DNA from 2 places in the Pseudomonas sp. 1152_12 genome. Region 2 is predicted to be linked to the other one. Evidence: riboswitches for the same ligand, from Rfam matches in the RefSeq annotation. Region 2 holds a riboswitch; the other holds the start of a gene.
What was found. A riboswitch is a leader RNA that binds a small molecule or an ion and turns the genes downstream of it on or off. The one in region 2 is predicted to bind cobalamin.
Positions count from the first base shown of each region.

Region 1 (7,240 bases), on a different contig from region 2:
GGCGTGGTGGTGAGCATGGCCTGCTGTGAGGAGGAAAATGTCTCAGGCAGCAGGCAACGGAACAGAGATTGACGGGTTTGTGTTTCGATGTCGTGGATAACAACCTTGATCTTTTCGTCGGCTGGCGCGTCCAGCAAATGCTGCAGATCGCTGACGTTGCCTTCGTGGCCGAGTTTTCTCAGGGTGCAGTGTTCTTGTAAACCATAGAGAACCGCTTTCCACTGTTCGCGGGTTTTGGGCTGTGACGGCGTGATTGAGTAGTACTTGAGTACCAGGTCGAACCGTACCGAGCCATCGCTTTTAAGGCCATTACCCACACGCCGGTTGATATCCAGCAACACCTCGGCGTCGATGTACCAATAGGTGGGCATATGGCGCAGGATCACTGACTGGTCGGCGATCCTGAACGTCTCGGGAGCGTCGGGTATCGGCGAGCGCGCACTGCTGAGCATGGTTGAGAGCAGGTCGTAAAGAAAGTCCCGTCCCAGGATGGAATCATCCGGTGCAGGCTTTTCCCGCAGGAACTGCTGGAAGTCTTCGTCGGCTTCCAGTTTTCCAAGGACCCGAAAGGCTTCCTTGCACTCGCGATTCAGTTCGCAGTTCAGCGGCGGGGAGTAGTAAACCTCCGCGGCGGATGCTGTAAGTGAGCTGTGTGCCGTCACGAAATCAATCAGATGGTCCAGATGCGCTTGCTGTTCAGGCAAGCCTTTGAAATAGAAATCCTGCAACGCGTTATTCATTCAATCCTCACAATCCATAGTGGAAGAGGATTCACTATATTCAGCCGGCCGTTGCCGCAGGGCTATATAAGTACGCTCAGGTCTTCGCGCAAACGGGCAGGTGTGCAAGCACCTTTGATCAGCAGGATCAGGTCTTTTCCGACAAAATTACTAGGACTTTGTACCTGCGTAATAATTTGGCGTAAACTGCCGGCAAGCCTGCGAGGAGTTTCCATGACTGCCATAACCATTACCGACGCCGCCCATGATTACCTGGCTGACCTGCTGTCGAAGCAGAACACCCCAGGTATCGGCATCCGCGTCTTCATCACCCAGCCCGGCACCCAATACGCCGAGACTTGCATCGCCTACTGCAAGCCTGGGGAAGAAAAACCTGAAGACACCGCCCTGGGGCTCAAAAGCTTCACCGCGTACATCGACAACTTCAGCGAAGCTTTCCTCGACGACGCCGTGGTCGACTACGCCACCGACCGCATGGGCGGCCAGTTGACCATCAAGGCGCCCAACGCCAAGGTGCCAAACGTCAACGCCGACAGCCCGGTCAACGAGCGCATCAATTACTACCTGCAAACCGAAATCAACCCAGGGCTGGCCAGCCACGGCGGGCAGGTCAGCTTGATCGACGTAGTGGAAGACGGTATCGCCGTACTCAAATTCGGCGGTGGCTGCCAAGGCTGCGGCCAGGCGGACGTGACCCTGCGTGAAGGCATCGAGCGCACCCTGCTCGAGCGCATTCCTGAGCTCAAGGGCGTACGTGACGTGACCGACCACACGCAGAAAGAAAACGCCTACTACTGAGTAAGGTGTTCACTGCAAACAAAAAACGGCGCCCGTGAGCGCCGTTTTTTATGCAATTAATTCAATGAGTTGTGCAGTATTTCTACTGAAATGGATCAAGTGCGGGAGCGCTTTTTTTCAGGGCCGATAGAGGTGCGCGTGGCCGGCGCGATACAGCGATGATTCGCTGAAGCTATCGTTCGTCAACACCCGGCCCACCACAATCAGCGCTGTGCGCCGGAAGCCCTTGGCGGCCACTTTCTCGGCAATGTCCGCCAGCGTACCGACCACCCAATCCTGATCCGGCCACGTCGCGCGGTGCACCACAGCAATCGGGCAATCCGCGCCATAGTGCGGCAACAGCTCGGCGACGATCTTCTCCAAATGGTTGACTCCCAGATGAATCGCCATGGTCGTGCCATGGCGGGCCAAGCTGTCGAAATCCTCACCTGCAGGCATGCTGGTTTTATCGGCATAACGGGTCAGGATCACGCTTTGAGCGACATCCGGCAGGGTCAGCTCCGTCTCCAGCAATGCCGCGCAGGCCGCCACCGCTGTGACGCCTGGAATGATCTGGAACGGGATATTTAACTCACGCAAATGGCGGATTTGCTCACCAATTGCCCCATACAGGCTTGGGTCGCCGGAGTGTACGCGCGCCACATCCTGGCCCTTGGCAGCGGCGGTCTTGATCAAGTCGATGATCTGCTCCAAGTGCAACTCGGCGCTGTTAACCACCTGTTCCGCCTGATGGCCCTCCAATACTGCTGCCGGCACCAGCGAGCCCGCATAGATGATCACCGGGCAGTTGCGGATCAGCCGCTGGCCTTTGACGGTGATCAATTCCGGATCGCCGGGGCCTGCGCCGATGAAGTAGACGGTCATGGGGAATTCCTGTTGAAAATCGGGCGAGCATGAAGATTGCTCATGATCGAGAAGGGCGATTATCGGGTTTTTAATCGGTGCAGGCTAATGCAACGGTGGCCTGGGCGACTTTTTTACGCGTGATCAGCAAGCGAGCCGGGCCGTGGGAGAGCTGTTCAGCCAAGGCCAGGGCGGCGCTTTCGGCAATGCCGTAACAGCCGGTATGGGCAAAAGCGACTGCTGATTTGTGGCTTAGGCGGTGTTCAAAAACCGCCAAATGTGCGGCGCTGAAACAGTGCAATGGCAGGTTCAGCACCTTTGCTAGCGCGAGCAGCCCAGGTTCATTCTGCTTGCGGTCGAGACTGGCCAGCGCGGTGACGCGATGGCGTTCGATGCCGCCCTCGGCGAGGGCGGTGTCAAGCAGGCCCAGCAGTGTGTGGACATCACAACCGCGCTGGCAGCCCAGGCCGACCACCAACGTCATGCCGCGTATTGACCGTCGCGGTTGCGGCGGAACAGCCAGGCGCTGATCAAACCCAAGGCCAGCCAGAAGGCGACGTTGGTCAGTTGCGATGCGATTTTGAATTGGGCTTCCAACGCTTGTGGCGCCAGCATCGAATGCACTTCAGGCTGCGGGGCACCGATCACATGCGGCACGGCCAGGATCGCCACCCCCAACACCTTGAGTAGCCAACTGCGACCAAACACCAGCAGCGCGATACCGGTAGCGGTGGACGCAGCCGTGCCAATCCACCAGACCTGACGTTGGGCCAGGTCAGCGGCGGCGGTGCCTGGCAGCTCCGGTGGCAGGCCCAGGGTCGGCGCCAGCACAAACGTCGCGTAACCGGCCAAGCCCCACAGCAAGCCTTGAGCCGTGCGGGTCGGTGCCCGCAAGGTATAGAGACCGGCCAGCATCAGGGCAAAACCAACCGCCACCACCAGATTACCGCCGGTAGTCGACAACACACGTTGCCAGCCATTTTCCGGTTCCCAGGCTTCCGCGTCGTGGGTGTGAGCGGCGGCGCCTTGTGCATGTTCATGGGGTATTACTTCGGCAGCGGCCGGGGCGTTTTCAAAGGTTTCCGCCTGCAGAATCAGCGGGGCGACCCAGAAGCTTTGCAGCAGAGTCAGCAACAGGGCGGCCAGCAAGCCGGTGAAGCCTGCGGTTTGGGCGATACGCTTGATCATGTCGGCAGGTCTCAGTGGCACGGGAACGCGGCGCTGTGGCGGGTATCGTGGGCGGCGTTGTGCACCGCTTCGATATGCGAGAAACCGGCGAAATACACCAGGCACGCGCCGAGGATCGACGCACCGATTGCGGCGGTCAGGCGTTGGCTCAGGGTGGTGGTGCTGCTGGCGGTGTGCGAGGTGCTGCTGATGATCGACATGGCGCGTCCCTTCTGGGTGTCAGGGTGAAACGAGCGCATGAAAACCCCGCGAGCCGGGCACGCGGGGTTCTGAACAGCGCCCGCCCACCGCGGGTTTGTTATCTGATTTTTCGGGCCGGTCTCCGGGCTTGCGAGGGACACTGGGTCTAAAAAGCATCGCCTTCCCATGCCTTGCAGGCACAGTGGCTGTGACGCTTCGCTCGCTTACCGTTGCGGGGGCAGCACCGGACTGGTCATGCAGGCATGATTTACCGGTTTCCCGTTTCACCCTGTGAAGGGCACCCGAAACAAGATGTGTAGGAGAGCATGGGGGTGGGAGGGGAGTCAATTGGGAGTTTTTTTGGGGTACATATCCGTTGCTGCGGTAACGGCTTCGTAGGGTTCCGCTCTTACAGCGGGTCACTGTTGGAAAAGAGCCCGGAATGCCGGCCCAGCCAAAAGTAACCAAAAGGGCTCTTGCCCCACCACTCGGCACCTCGCTCACGCTTCGGTGTGCCCTCACGCCGGCTTGAATCCGTGGTTTAACGGGGCGCCTCAGATCAAGGTCAAGAGCAAGAGCACGGCGGCCTAGTAGCCGAGCTGAGTGGTTGAAGCAAAAGCAGGGCAAAAGCACAGCAGCACACTCTCTGTCTGATGTACCGAGATCCAACTGTGGGAGCGGGCTTGTCGGATCGCCGCACCGTTGCGATGCAGGCACCTCGGTGTATCAGGCACAACCCATTGATGCCATCGCAGGCAAGCCACACACATTTGATTGAGTTCAGCCTCCAAGATCAGGTCGGCTTTCAGGCCGCCTCGGCTTTGCTTTTGATCTAACCACTCAGGTCGGCTACTAGGCCGCCGTGCTCTTGCTCTTGATCTTGATCTTGATCTTAGGCGCCCCGTTAAACCACGCTGGCCGAACGCAGGCTGTGGAGCGTGGGTAACCCGGCAGGACGCCGGGTTAGCCGCGCTGGGCCAAGGATGGCCCATCGCGGCGGCCCACGGTCCACAGCCTGCGTGAGGGCACACCGAGCCTAGGCGAGGTGCCGAGTGGTGGGGCAAGAGCCCTTTGCTTACTTTGGGGCTTTTCCAAAGTGAGCCGCTGTAAGAGCGGAACCATTAGTGGCCGTTACGGCAAGAACGGATATGTACACCAACCAACCAACCCCATCATTGACCATCCCCCACGCACTGCGTAGCCTTGCACCTTCGAGGTTCTTCGGCCCACGCCGAAGCTAAGAAGGGAACGCGGTCCAAGCCGCGGCTGCCCCCGCAACTGTAAAGGGTTTAGCTGACTGCCACGCCACTGCCAATACGGCGGGAAGGCGCAGCCAGCGCCGGTCGCAAGACCCGCACGCCCCAAGCCAGGAGACCTGCCTCGCAACCGATTTTCTACTTCAACCGGGCGGGGTGATCCGGTGACGAAATCCGCTGCTGCGCGCCGTCGCAGGGCCTATCGTCCCGTATGCCCGCCCCAAAGGGCATCCGATGAAAACACTGGCCAAACTCCCCGTCACCATCGTTACCGGCTTTCTTGGCTCGGGCAAAACCACCTTGTTGCGCCACATGCTCGACAACGCCCAGGGCCGTCGCATCGCCGTGATCGTCAACGAGTTCGGTGAGTTGGGCATCGACGGTGAAATTCTCAAGCAGTGTTCCATCGGTTGCACCGAAGAAGAAGCCAACGGCCGCGTGTACGAACTGGCCAACGGCTGCCTGTGCTGCACCGTGCAGGAAGAGTTCTTCCCGGTGATGCGCGAACTGGTTGCCCGTCGCGGCGACCTCGACCATATCCTCATCGAAACCTCCGGCCTGGCCCTGCCAAAACCGCTGGTACAAGCCTTCCAGTGGCCGGAAATCCGCAGCGCCTGCACCGTTGACGCAGTGATCACCGTGGTCGACAGCCCAGCCGTGGCCGCCGGCACCTTTGCCGCGTTCCCGGACCAGGTCGACGCCATGCGCAAACTCGACCCGAACCTGGATCACGAGTCGCCACTGCACGAGCTGTTCGCCGACCAACTGGCCAGTGCTGACCTGGTGATCCTCAACAAAGCCGATCTGATCAGCCCTGAAGACCTGGCCCGCGTGCGGCTGGAAGTCGCCGAAGAGCTGCCGCCAGCGGTGAAAGTCATCGAAGCCAGCAGCGGTCGCCTGCCGCTGGACGTGCTGATCGGCCTGGGCGCTGGCTCCGAAGAACACATCGACGGCCGCCACAGCCACCACGACCATCACCACGACGATGAAGGCGAGCATGACCACGATCACGACGCCTTCGACTCCATCTCCATCGACCTGCCGCAAGCCGACGAAGCGTTGCTGCTCGACGCCTTGACTCAGTTAGTGGTGCAGCACGGCATCCTGCGCGTCAAAGGTTTCGCCGCGATCCCGAACAAGCCGATGCGCCTGCTGATCCAGGGCGTGGGCACGCGTTTCGACAAGCACTTCGACCGTGCCTGGGGCGCCGACGAAGCACGCAGTACGCGCCTGGTGCTGATCGGTCAGGAACTGGACGCGGCGGGCCTCGAAGCGCAACTGCGCGCGGCGCTCAGCGTTTAACCCATGCACCTGCTCAGGACCCAGCCCGGCGGTTTCGTCTCCGACGACAATATTGCCGACTTAGGCCAAACCCCCGCTGAACTGGTGATCCTGTGCAGCGGTGATTCCAGCCTGGCGTTGTTAGCCGAAGCGGCTCAACAGCTGCCCGACGACTACCCAAGCGTTCGCCTGGCCAACCCGATGCAGGTGCAAAACCACGCCTCGGTCGACCTGTACGTCGATGAGGTGCTGCGCCATGCCAAGGTCATCCTGATTTCGCTGCACGGCGGCATCGGTTACTGGCGCTACGGCATCGAGCGCCTGGTGGAATTGGCCGAGCGCGGCGTGCAACTGATCCTGGTGCCGGGCGATGACCGCCCGGACCCGGAACTCAGCAGCCTCAGCACCGTAGGCATAGACGATCGTGATCGCCTCTGGCACTTCCTGCGCCAGGGCGGGCTGGGCAATGCTTTGGATTTTTATCGCTGTTTGGCAAGCCGCTACCTGGGCCGCGACTACGCCTGGGCCGAGCCGCAAACCCTGCCGCGCACCGCGATTTATCACCCGCACATAGCCAACGCACGCCTGAATGATTGGCAGGCGGACTGGCATGCCGATTGGCCGGTGGCAGCGGTGCTGTTCTACCGCTCGCATTGGCAGGCGGCCAATACTGGTTTTATCGATGTGTTCTGCCAGCGCTTACAGGCGGCGGGCCTTAACCCGTTGCCGATGGCGGTGGCCAGTTTGAAAGAGCCCGGCTGCCTGGCGGTGGTCGAGGACTTGCTGGATGAAGTGCAGGCGGCGGTGATTCTGAACACCACCGGCTTCGCCCAATCCAGCCCTGAAGCGCCGCACCTGCGCCCGTTTCGCCGCAACATCCCGGTGATCCAGGCGATTTGCGCCCAGGACAACCAACCCGGCTGGGACGCCAGCGAACAAGGCCTCGGCCCGCGC
Region 1 covers NZ_VXCW01000011.1:73,572-80,811, reverse strand. The annotation lists gene FW764_RS20730 (SET domain-containing protein-lysine N-methyltransferase) at 1-740, opposite strand, end outside; gene nfuA (Fe-S biogenesis protein NfuA) at 954-1,538, shown strand; gene cobM (precorrin-4 C(11)-methyltransferase) at 1,656-2,402, opposite strand; gene FW764_RS20715 (cobalamin biosynthesis protein) at 2,473-2,865, opposite strand; gene FW764_RS20710 (CbtA family protein) at 2,862-3,569, opposite strand; gene FW764_RS20705 (CbtB domain-containing protein) at 3,581-3,769, opposite strand; cobalamin riboswitch at 3,866-4,070, opposite strand; cobalamin riboswitch at 4,947-5,146, shown strand; gene cobW (cobalamin biosynthesis protein CobW) at 5,240-6,307, shown strand; gene cobN (cobaltochelatase subunit CobN) at 6,311-7,240, shown strand, end outside.
Region 1: linked by a shared signal. The riboswitch ahead of FW764_RS20705 (CbtB domain-containing protein) and the one ahead of FW764_RS26510 (ABC transporter substrate-binding protein) in region 2 are both predicted to bind cobalamin.

Region 2 (7,240 bases):
GGATCACCAGCCCGACAAAGCCGATTGAGCCGACAATCGACACCATCACCGCTGTCACCAGCGCCGCGCAGCCCACCAGCACAAACTGCACGCGGCGCACCGCAATGCCCAGCGATGCTGCTGAATCGGTGCCGAAGGTAAACGCATCCAGCGCGCGACGGTGCCACAGGCACACCGCCAACCCTGCAACCGCTACCGGCACCGCCAGCCACACCGACGGCCAGCGCACACCGCTGAGGTTGCCCAGCAGCCAGAACAGGATGCCGCGCGCCTGTTCGGAACTGGCCGACTTGGTAATCAGGAACGCGGTGAGGGCATTGAACAGTTGCGAGCCGGCGATGCCTGCCAGGATGATCTGCCCGGTGCCACTGGATGAACCGCTGGCGCGCGCCAGCAAAATCACCAGTGCAAAGGCCGCCATGGCGCCGACAAACGCGCCTGCCGACAGCGAAATCAACCCGCCGCCCACGCCGAGCAGTGCGACCAGCACCGCGCCGGTCGAGGCGCCGGCGCTGATGCCCAGCAGGTAAGGGTCGGCCAACGGGTTACGCAGCAACGACTGCAAAATCACCCCGCAGGTGGCCAGCCCGGCCCCACACGCGGCGGCGACCAGGGCACGGGTCAGGCGGTAGTTCCACACCACACCTTCGTCGATCGGGTCCAGCAGGTAGCCGGCCGCCCACAGTTTGTTGGCGAGTACGTGCAGCACCACCTGTGGCTCGATGGCGGTTTCGCCGATGGCCACTCCAGCGAGTATGGCGAGCACCAGCAGCGAGAGGGCGAGTAGGGCGCGCATCATTTAGGCAGGTCGTAGCTGTCGATGGCGCCGGCCAGTTGTTCCAGACCGTCGAACATGCGAATGCTGGCTTGCAGCGCCAGGGCGTCAATAATGATGATGCGGTTGTTTTTCACCGCGTCCATGTTGCGCGTGACTGGGTCGCTGCGCAGGAAGGCGAGTTTGTGTTCATGGTCGTCGGCCGGGTATCGGCGGCGGTCCATGCGGGCGATCACCAGGAAGGTCGGGTTGGCCTTGGCGAGAGTTTCCCAGCCAACGGCGGGCCACTCTTCATCGGACTGCACTACGTTTTGCAGGCCCAGGGTTTGGAGCATGAATTCGGGGATGCCCTTGTGGCCGGCCACATACGGGTCACTGGCCATCTCGGAACTGGAGAACCACACCAGCGCGCTCGCCTGCTTGAGGCCTTTGCCCTGCGCGGTGGCGACGGATTTGGCCAAGCGTGCCTTGAGCTCTGCGTTCAGTTGCTGGCCGCGAGCCTGTACGTCGAAAATCTCGGCCAACTGGCGGATGCTTTTATAGAGCGTGTCGATGCGAAACGGCTCAAGCCGCGTGCCGTCGGCGCCCACCAGGTTGTCTTTGCCTTCGCAGTCGGAGGGCAGCACGTAGGTGGGGATTTTCAATTCGTGGAATTGCTCGCGGGTGCCCACCACGCCTTGTGGGCCAACCACCCATTCCAGCTCGGCGGCCACCAGTTGCGGGCGTTTGGCGATGACCGCTTCGAAACTCGGCTCGTTGTCGGCCAGGCGCTCGACGCTGTCGTTCTGCGCCTTGAACTGCGGCAATACGCGGTTGAACCACAGTGACGTGCCAACCACCGTGTCGCCAACGCCCAAGGCGTAAAGCATCTCGGTGGCAGCCTGGCCGATGGTCACACTGCGCGCGGGCGCCTGCTGGAAGGTCAGGGTGCTGGTGCAGTTCTGCAGTGTCAGCGGGTAGTGAGTAGGCGCTGCGTGGGCCAGGGCACAGAAGCCCAGGCCGGTGAGCAAGACGGTAACGCGTGGCAGCATGGGGCAATCTCCGTGTGAACCGTACGTGAAAACAGGGGCGGTACGGCGTGGAAATACACCACGGATGCTGCCGATAGGGCAGGGCACGGATGTCCTTCCCGGACACCCCGCCGGTTAGTGATGGTTGCTGGGCCGGCAGGTCTCCTGACTGATGCGTCATCGCCACGCTCCGGCCTTCCCGGGCAATGCCCAGTGGCGATGTGGAGCAGGCTCAGCACCTACAGTTGCGGGGGCAGTTCCGATTGGCGCGAGGGTCTGCGCTTCGGATTCCCTATTAGTCCCGTTCGGGAACCGGCGCGGTATGTTAGACGATCGTGGCAGGCAGGGGGAGCCTCATCCGCGCCCATTTGATCTGCCACGGTCTGTGGGGGCTCTATCTTGCGGCAGAGGGTGTACCATCAATCTCTGTTCATCAGATATTAGTCAACATGCCCACGCTTAGCGAAGAGAGCCGCCGGATCGTAGCTTCTCTGGCGCACCGTGTTGGCCCGCACGCTGACACTGCAAGCATCGCCGCGGCGATTGTTTCGATTTTGCAGGACATGGGCGCAGCACTTACGCCCATTATCGGCCAGCAAGGTGTTATCGCGCTGTACCGCCGCAGCTTTCATCTGTGCGTCGCGACCCATCCACGCTTGGCCGGCACCTATGGCAGTGTGCCGGCCGCGACGGACCTGATTGCCCTAAAATCCGTACTCGTCGAGCAGAACGAAACCGATGCGCTGTTTTTCGGTGAGGTGTTGCTGACAACCCTCTACGAGCTTCTGACCACGCTGATCGGGCCTTCACTCACCGCACGTCTGCTGGTTGACGTGTGGCAGCCTTCTTCGAGCGACACCTCTTCGCAGGAAATTTCGCCATGAGCACCAAAGTGACTATCAACCGTCTGGCCACCGGTGTGCCAGGACTGGACGAGGTCCTGGGCGGAGGCCTGCCGGAGTTTTCGTTCAACCTGATCGCAGGCCCGCCAGGCTGTGGCAAAACCACCCTTGCGCACCAGATGATGTTCGCCCTGGCCACGCCGGAGCGACCCGCGCTGTTCTTTACGGTGCTGGGTGAGCCGCCGCTGAAAATGCTGCGTTACCAGCAGCAATTCGATTTTTTCGACGAGGAAGCGATCAACCGGTCGATTCGCTATATCAACCTCGCCGACGACACTCTGGCTGGGGACTTGGACGAGGTATTACGGCGCATTGTCAGCGAGGTCGAAGCGCATTCGCCGTCATTGGTGTTTGTCGATTCCTTCCGCTCCGTGGTGCTGGCCAGCCAGACCCAGCACAACCCGAATAACAACCTGCCGCAGTTTATCCAGCAACTGGGCATGTTGATGACCACGTGGCAGGCGACGACCTTCCTGATCGGCGAGTATTTCACTGAGACCGACACCAACCCGATCTTCACCGTGGCCGACGGCCTGATTTGGCTGCGCCAGAGCGTCGAGCGCAATTCGATGGTGCGCAAGATGGAAATCATGAAGATGCGCGGCCAACCGACATTGCCGGGACTGCACACTTTCCGTATTGCCACCTCGGGGATCAAGGTGTTCTCGCCGGCCGCTATCAATCGTTTAGTTGAGGCGCCGTCGACGTTCCCGATCACGCGCCTGAAAATGGGCGTGCCGGCACTCGATGAGATGCTAGGCGGCGGCTTGCCTCGTGGCTATTCGCTGCTGGTGGCCGGGCCTTCGGGTTCGGGCAAGAGCATCCTGGCGGCAACCTTTCTGGCCGAAGGCGCACGCAACGGTGAAACCGGGGTGATTGCGGTCTTTGAGCAGCGGCCCAACCACTCGCAAAACCGCCAGTTGGCCGAGCTGATCAAGAACGGACAGGTGGGCCTGGTGGACAGTCGTGCGCCGGACCTGTCCATTGATGAAATCGTGCACTTGCTGCTTGGCGAGATCAGCCGCTTGAACGCCACCCGCGTGGTGATTGATTCGTTGTCGGGCTTTGAACTGGCGTTGGCGCCAACGTTTCGTGCAGATTTTCGCGAGTCGCTGTCGCGTATGGTGACCGCGCTGACCGCTGCCGGGGTTAGTGTATTGATGACCTCGGAGCTTGAAGACCGTTACACCGACCTGCGTTTTAGCCCCTATGGCACTGCGTTTTTGACCGACGCGATCATCGTGCAGCGTTATATCGAAGTAGAGAGCCGTTTGTTGCGCATCATGGCTGTGGTCAAGGTGCGCGCCAGTGCGCACTCTGATCAGCTGCGCCAGTACCACATCGACGATAACGGCCTGCAGATTCGCGACATGTTGCCCGAGCAGGAAGGGTTGCTGGGCGGCCGACCGACCAAGCAGGTTTTGGTGGGAGACAAACATGTGTGAGCCTGGCTCATGAGCGAAACCGGCGGCAAGAATGAAAGTGAGTTGACCTCTGCCGCTCACGAACTCTTCCTGCTTGGCCAAAAAACCGTTGAGGCGCGTGCCGTGCTTGCTGCTCTGCAGCAGCAATTGAGTGAAGCCAGTAGCCGTCTGGTGGATACCCAGCAGGTTGAGCAGGTGATCGAGGCCAATCAGCAACTGGTGCTGGCGATCCTCCTTGCGCAATCCGATGCGGTAACCCCGCCGCGGCTAGAAGAGCAGCGCTTGTACCAGGAGCTTCGCGAGGCAAATGCCCAGTTGGTGATCGCGGCGCTTAGCGCTCAAGACTTGCAGGCAACCGCTGAGCGTGCGCTGGGCCAGCAGAAAAGCATTCTGGCGATGGTCGCGCATGAGCTGCGCAACCCGTTAACGCCGATCAGCATGATCGCCGAGCGCATGGTGCGCCTGCCGAGCGACCAGTTGCCGCGCATGCGTGAGCTGATCGAAGGCCAGGTGCAGCATATTTCACAACTGGTAGACGACTTGCTGGACGTGTCACGCGTCAGCACCGGCAAGCTGCGTGTCGAACGCCGGGAGGTCGATATGCTGCAAATTCTGAGGCGCGCCATTGATGCGTGCGGCCCGGTGATGCGTACAAAAAACCAGCGGTTCTATGCCCACCTGCCCGATGGCAGCTTGATGCTCAGTGGAGACCCGGGGCGCCTTGCGCAAGTTCTGCATAACCTGCTGGCCAACGCTGCCAAATACACGCAGGTGGGGGGCGCCATTGTGTTGTCAGTCAGCGTGGCGGATGAGCTGAGGATCAGCATTGCGGACAACGGCATTGGCGTGTCGGCCAAGGCGTTGCCGTTGATCTTTGAGCCTTACGTGCAGGACGAGCACGCCGTCGGCTTTAACGGTTCAGGGTTGGGGATTGGCTTGACGGTGGTTCGAGCGTTGGTTGAGGCGCATGGCGGTAAGGTCACCGCCATCAGCGAAGGCAAGGGCCGTGGCAGTGAGTTTGTGGTGACGTTGCCGTTGTTGAATGCCTGATTAGCGCCATCCTTGTGGTGAGCGAGCCGGTTGTGGCGAGCCCGCTCGCCACAGAAGGATTTGGCTTACTTGCGATCCCACCACACCGTCTGCGCGTTGCAGAATTCGCGCACGCCAAAGTGCGATAACTCCCGCCCAAAGCCACTCTTTTTCACACCGCCAAATGCCACTCGAGGGTCGGACACGCTGAAGGCGTTGACGAAGATCCCGCCGGTTTCCAGCTGGTTGGAGATATCCCGTGCCTTGGCCGGGTCGGTGGTGAAGATGCTGGCAGTCAGGCCGAACTCGCTGTTGTTGGCTAGGGCCACGGCGTGGTCGGTATCGCGGGCAGTAATGATCGAGGCTACCGGCCCGAACAGTTCCTGTTTGAATGAGGTCATTTGCTCGGTGACATTGGCCAGCACGGTGGGCGCATAGTAGTTGCCAGCGCCGGGTATTTTGTGGCCACCCAGCAGCAGGGTCGCGCCTTCTTCCAAAGTGGCCTGGACTTGGCCGTGCAGCTCGTCGCGCAGGTCAAAGCGGGCCATTGGGCCGACGTAGGTGCTGGTCGCAGTCGGGTCGCCCATCACCAACGCGCGGCTGGCGTCGAGGAATTTGGCGGTGAAGGCGTCTACCACGCCAGCTTCGATGATCAGGCGCTTGGCGGCGGCGCAGACTTGGCCGCTGTTCTGGAAGCGGCCGATCACGGCGGCCTGCACAGCCGCGTCGAGGTCGGCGTCGTTGAGCACGATAAACGGGTCGGAGCCGCCTAATTCCAGCACGCATTTCTTCAGCGCCGCACCGGCCTGGGAGCCGATGGCGATGCCGGCGCGTACGCTGCCAGTGAGGGTGACGGCGGCGATACGTGGGTCGGCGATGGCGTTGGAAACGCCGTCGTTCGTCACGTTGACCACTTCAAAAATACCTTCGGCGAAACCGGCTTTCTGGAACGCTTGCTGGATCAGGTAGGCGCTGCCCATTACGTTCGGTGCGTGTTTGAGCACGTAAGTGTTACCCGCCAGCAGGGTCGGCACCGCGCCGCGCAACACTTGCCACACAGGGAAGTTCCACGGCATTACGGCGAAGATCGGGCCTAACGGGCGGTACTCTATCTGGGCGCTGCCGTTGTCCACCCGCGTTGGCTCTGGCGCCAGCATGGCCGGGCCGTGGGCGGCGTACCATTCGCAGAGTTGCGCGCATTTTTCGATCTCGGCGCGGGCCTGGGCGATGGGTTTGCCCATTTCCAGGGTAATCATCTGCGCCATGTCTTCGGCTTGTTCACGCAGGGCATTGGCCAGCGCCAGCAGCCATTCGGCGCGCTGGCTGGCAGGCTGGCGGCGCCAGGTGCGGAAGGCCGCGCTGGAACGCTCAAGCGCGGCGTTTAGCTGCGACTCGGTTTCGTAGGGGTAGCTGGCGACTGTTTCGCCGTTGGCGGGGTTGATCGACAAGGCGTGAGTCTGGTGAGTGATAGTGTTCATGGCACCGTCCGGCTGAATGAGTGGAATGGATTGAGCCTACGGGGATGTATGTTTTCTGGAAACTGAATAATATTGAGCAATATATTCACGATTGGAGAATGATTTGGACCTGGTGCAGCTGGAAATCTTCAAGGCCGTTGCCGAGCAAGGCAGCATCAGCGCCGCCGCGCAGTTGATTCATCGCGTACCGTCCAACCTGACCACGCGTATCAAGCAACTGGAGCAGGACTTGGGCGTGGAGCTGTTTATCCGCGAGAAAAGTCGACTGCGTCTGTCACCGGCCGGGTGGAATTTCCTCGGTTATACGCGGCGCATTCTCGACCTGGTGCAAGAGGCCCGTGCGACGGTGGCGGGCGAGGAGCCCCAGGGCGCGTTTGCTCTGGGGTCGCTTGAGAGCACGGCGGCGGTACGTATCCCGGCGTTGCTTGCGACGTACAACCAGAAGCACACCAAGGTCGAATTGGACCTGAGCACTGGGCCGTCGGGCACGATGATCGAGGGCGTGTTGTCGGGGCGGCTGGCGGCGGCGTTTGTCGATGGGCCGGTGTTGCATGCCACGCTCGAAGGCGTGGCGGTGTTTGAAGAGGAGATGGTGGTGATCGCGCCGCTGCACCATGCGCCG
Region 2 covers NZ_VXCW01000022.1:10,806-18,045, reverse strand. The annotation lists gene FW764_RS26515 (FecCD family ABC transporter permease) at 1-799, opposite strand, end outside; gene FW764_RS26510 (ABC transporter substrate-binding protein) at 796-1,806, opposite strand; cobalamin riboswitch at 1,924-2,117, opposite strand; gene FW764_RS26505 (hypothetical protein) at 2,235-2,669, shown strand; gene FW764_RS26500 (RAD55 family ATPase) at 2,666-4,132, shown strand; gene FW764_RS26495 (ATP-binding protein) at 4,142-5,161, shown strand; gene FW764_RS26490 (aldehyde dehydrogenase family protein) at 5,227-6,618, opposite strand; gene ptrR (putrescine utilization regulator PtrR) at 6,722-7,240, shown strand, end outside.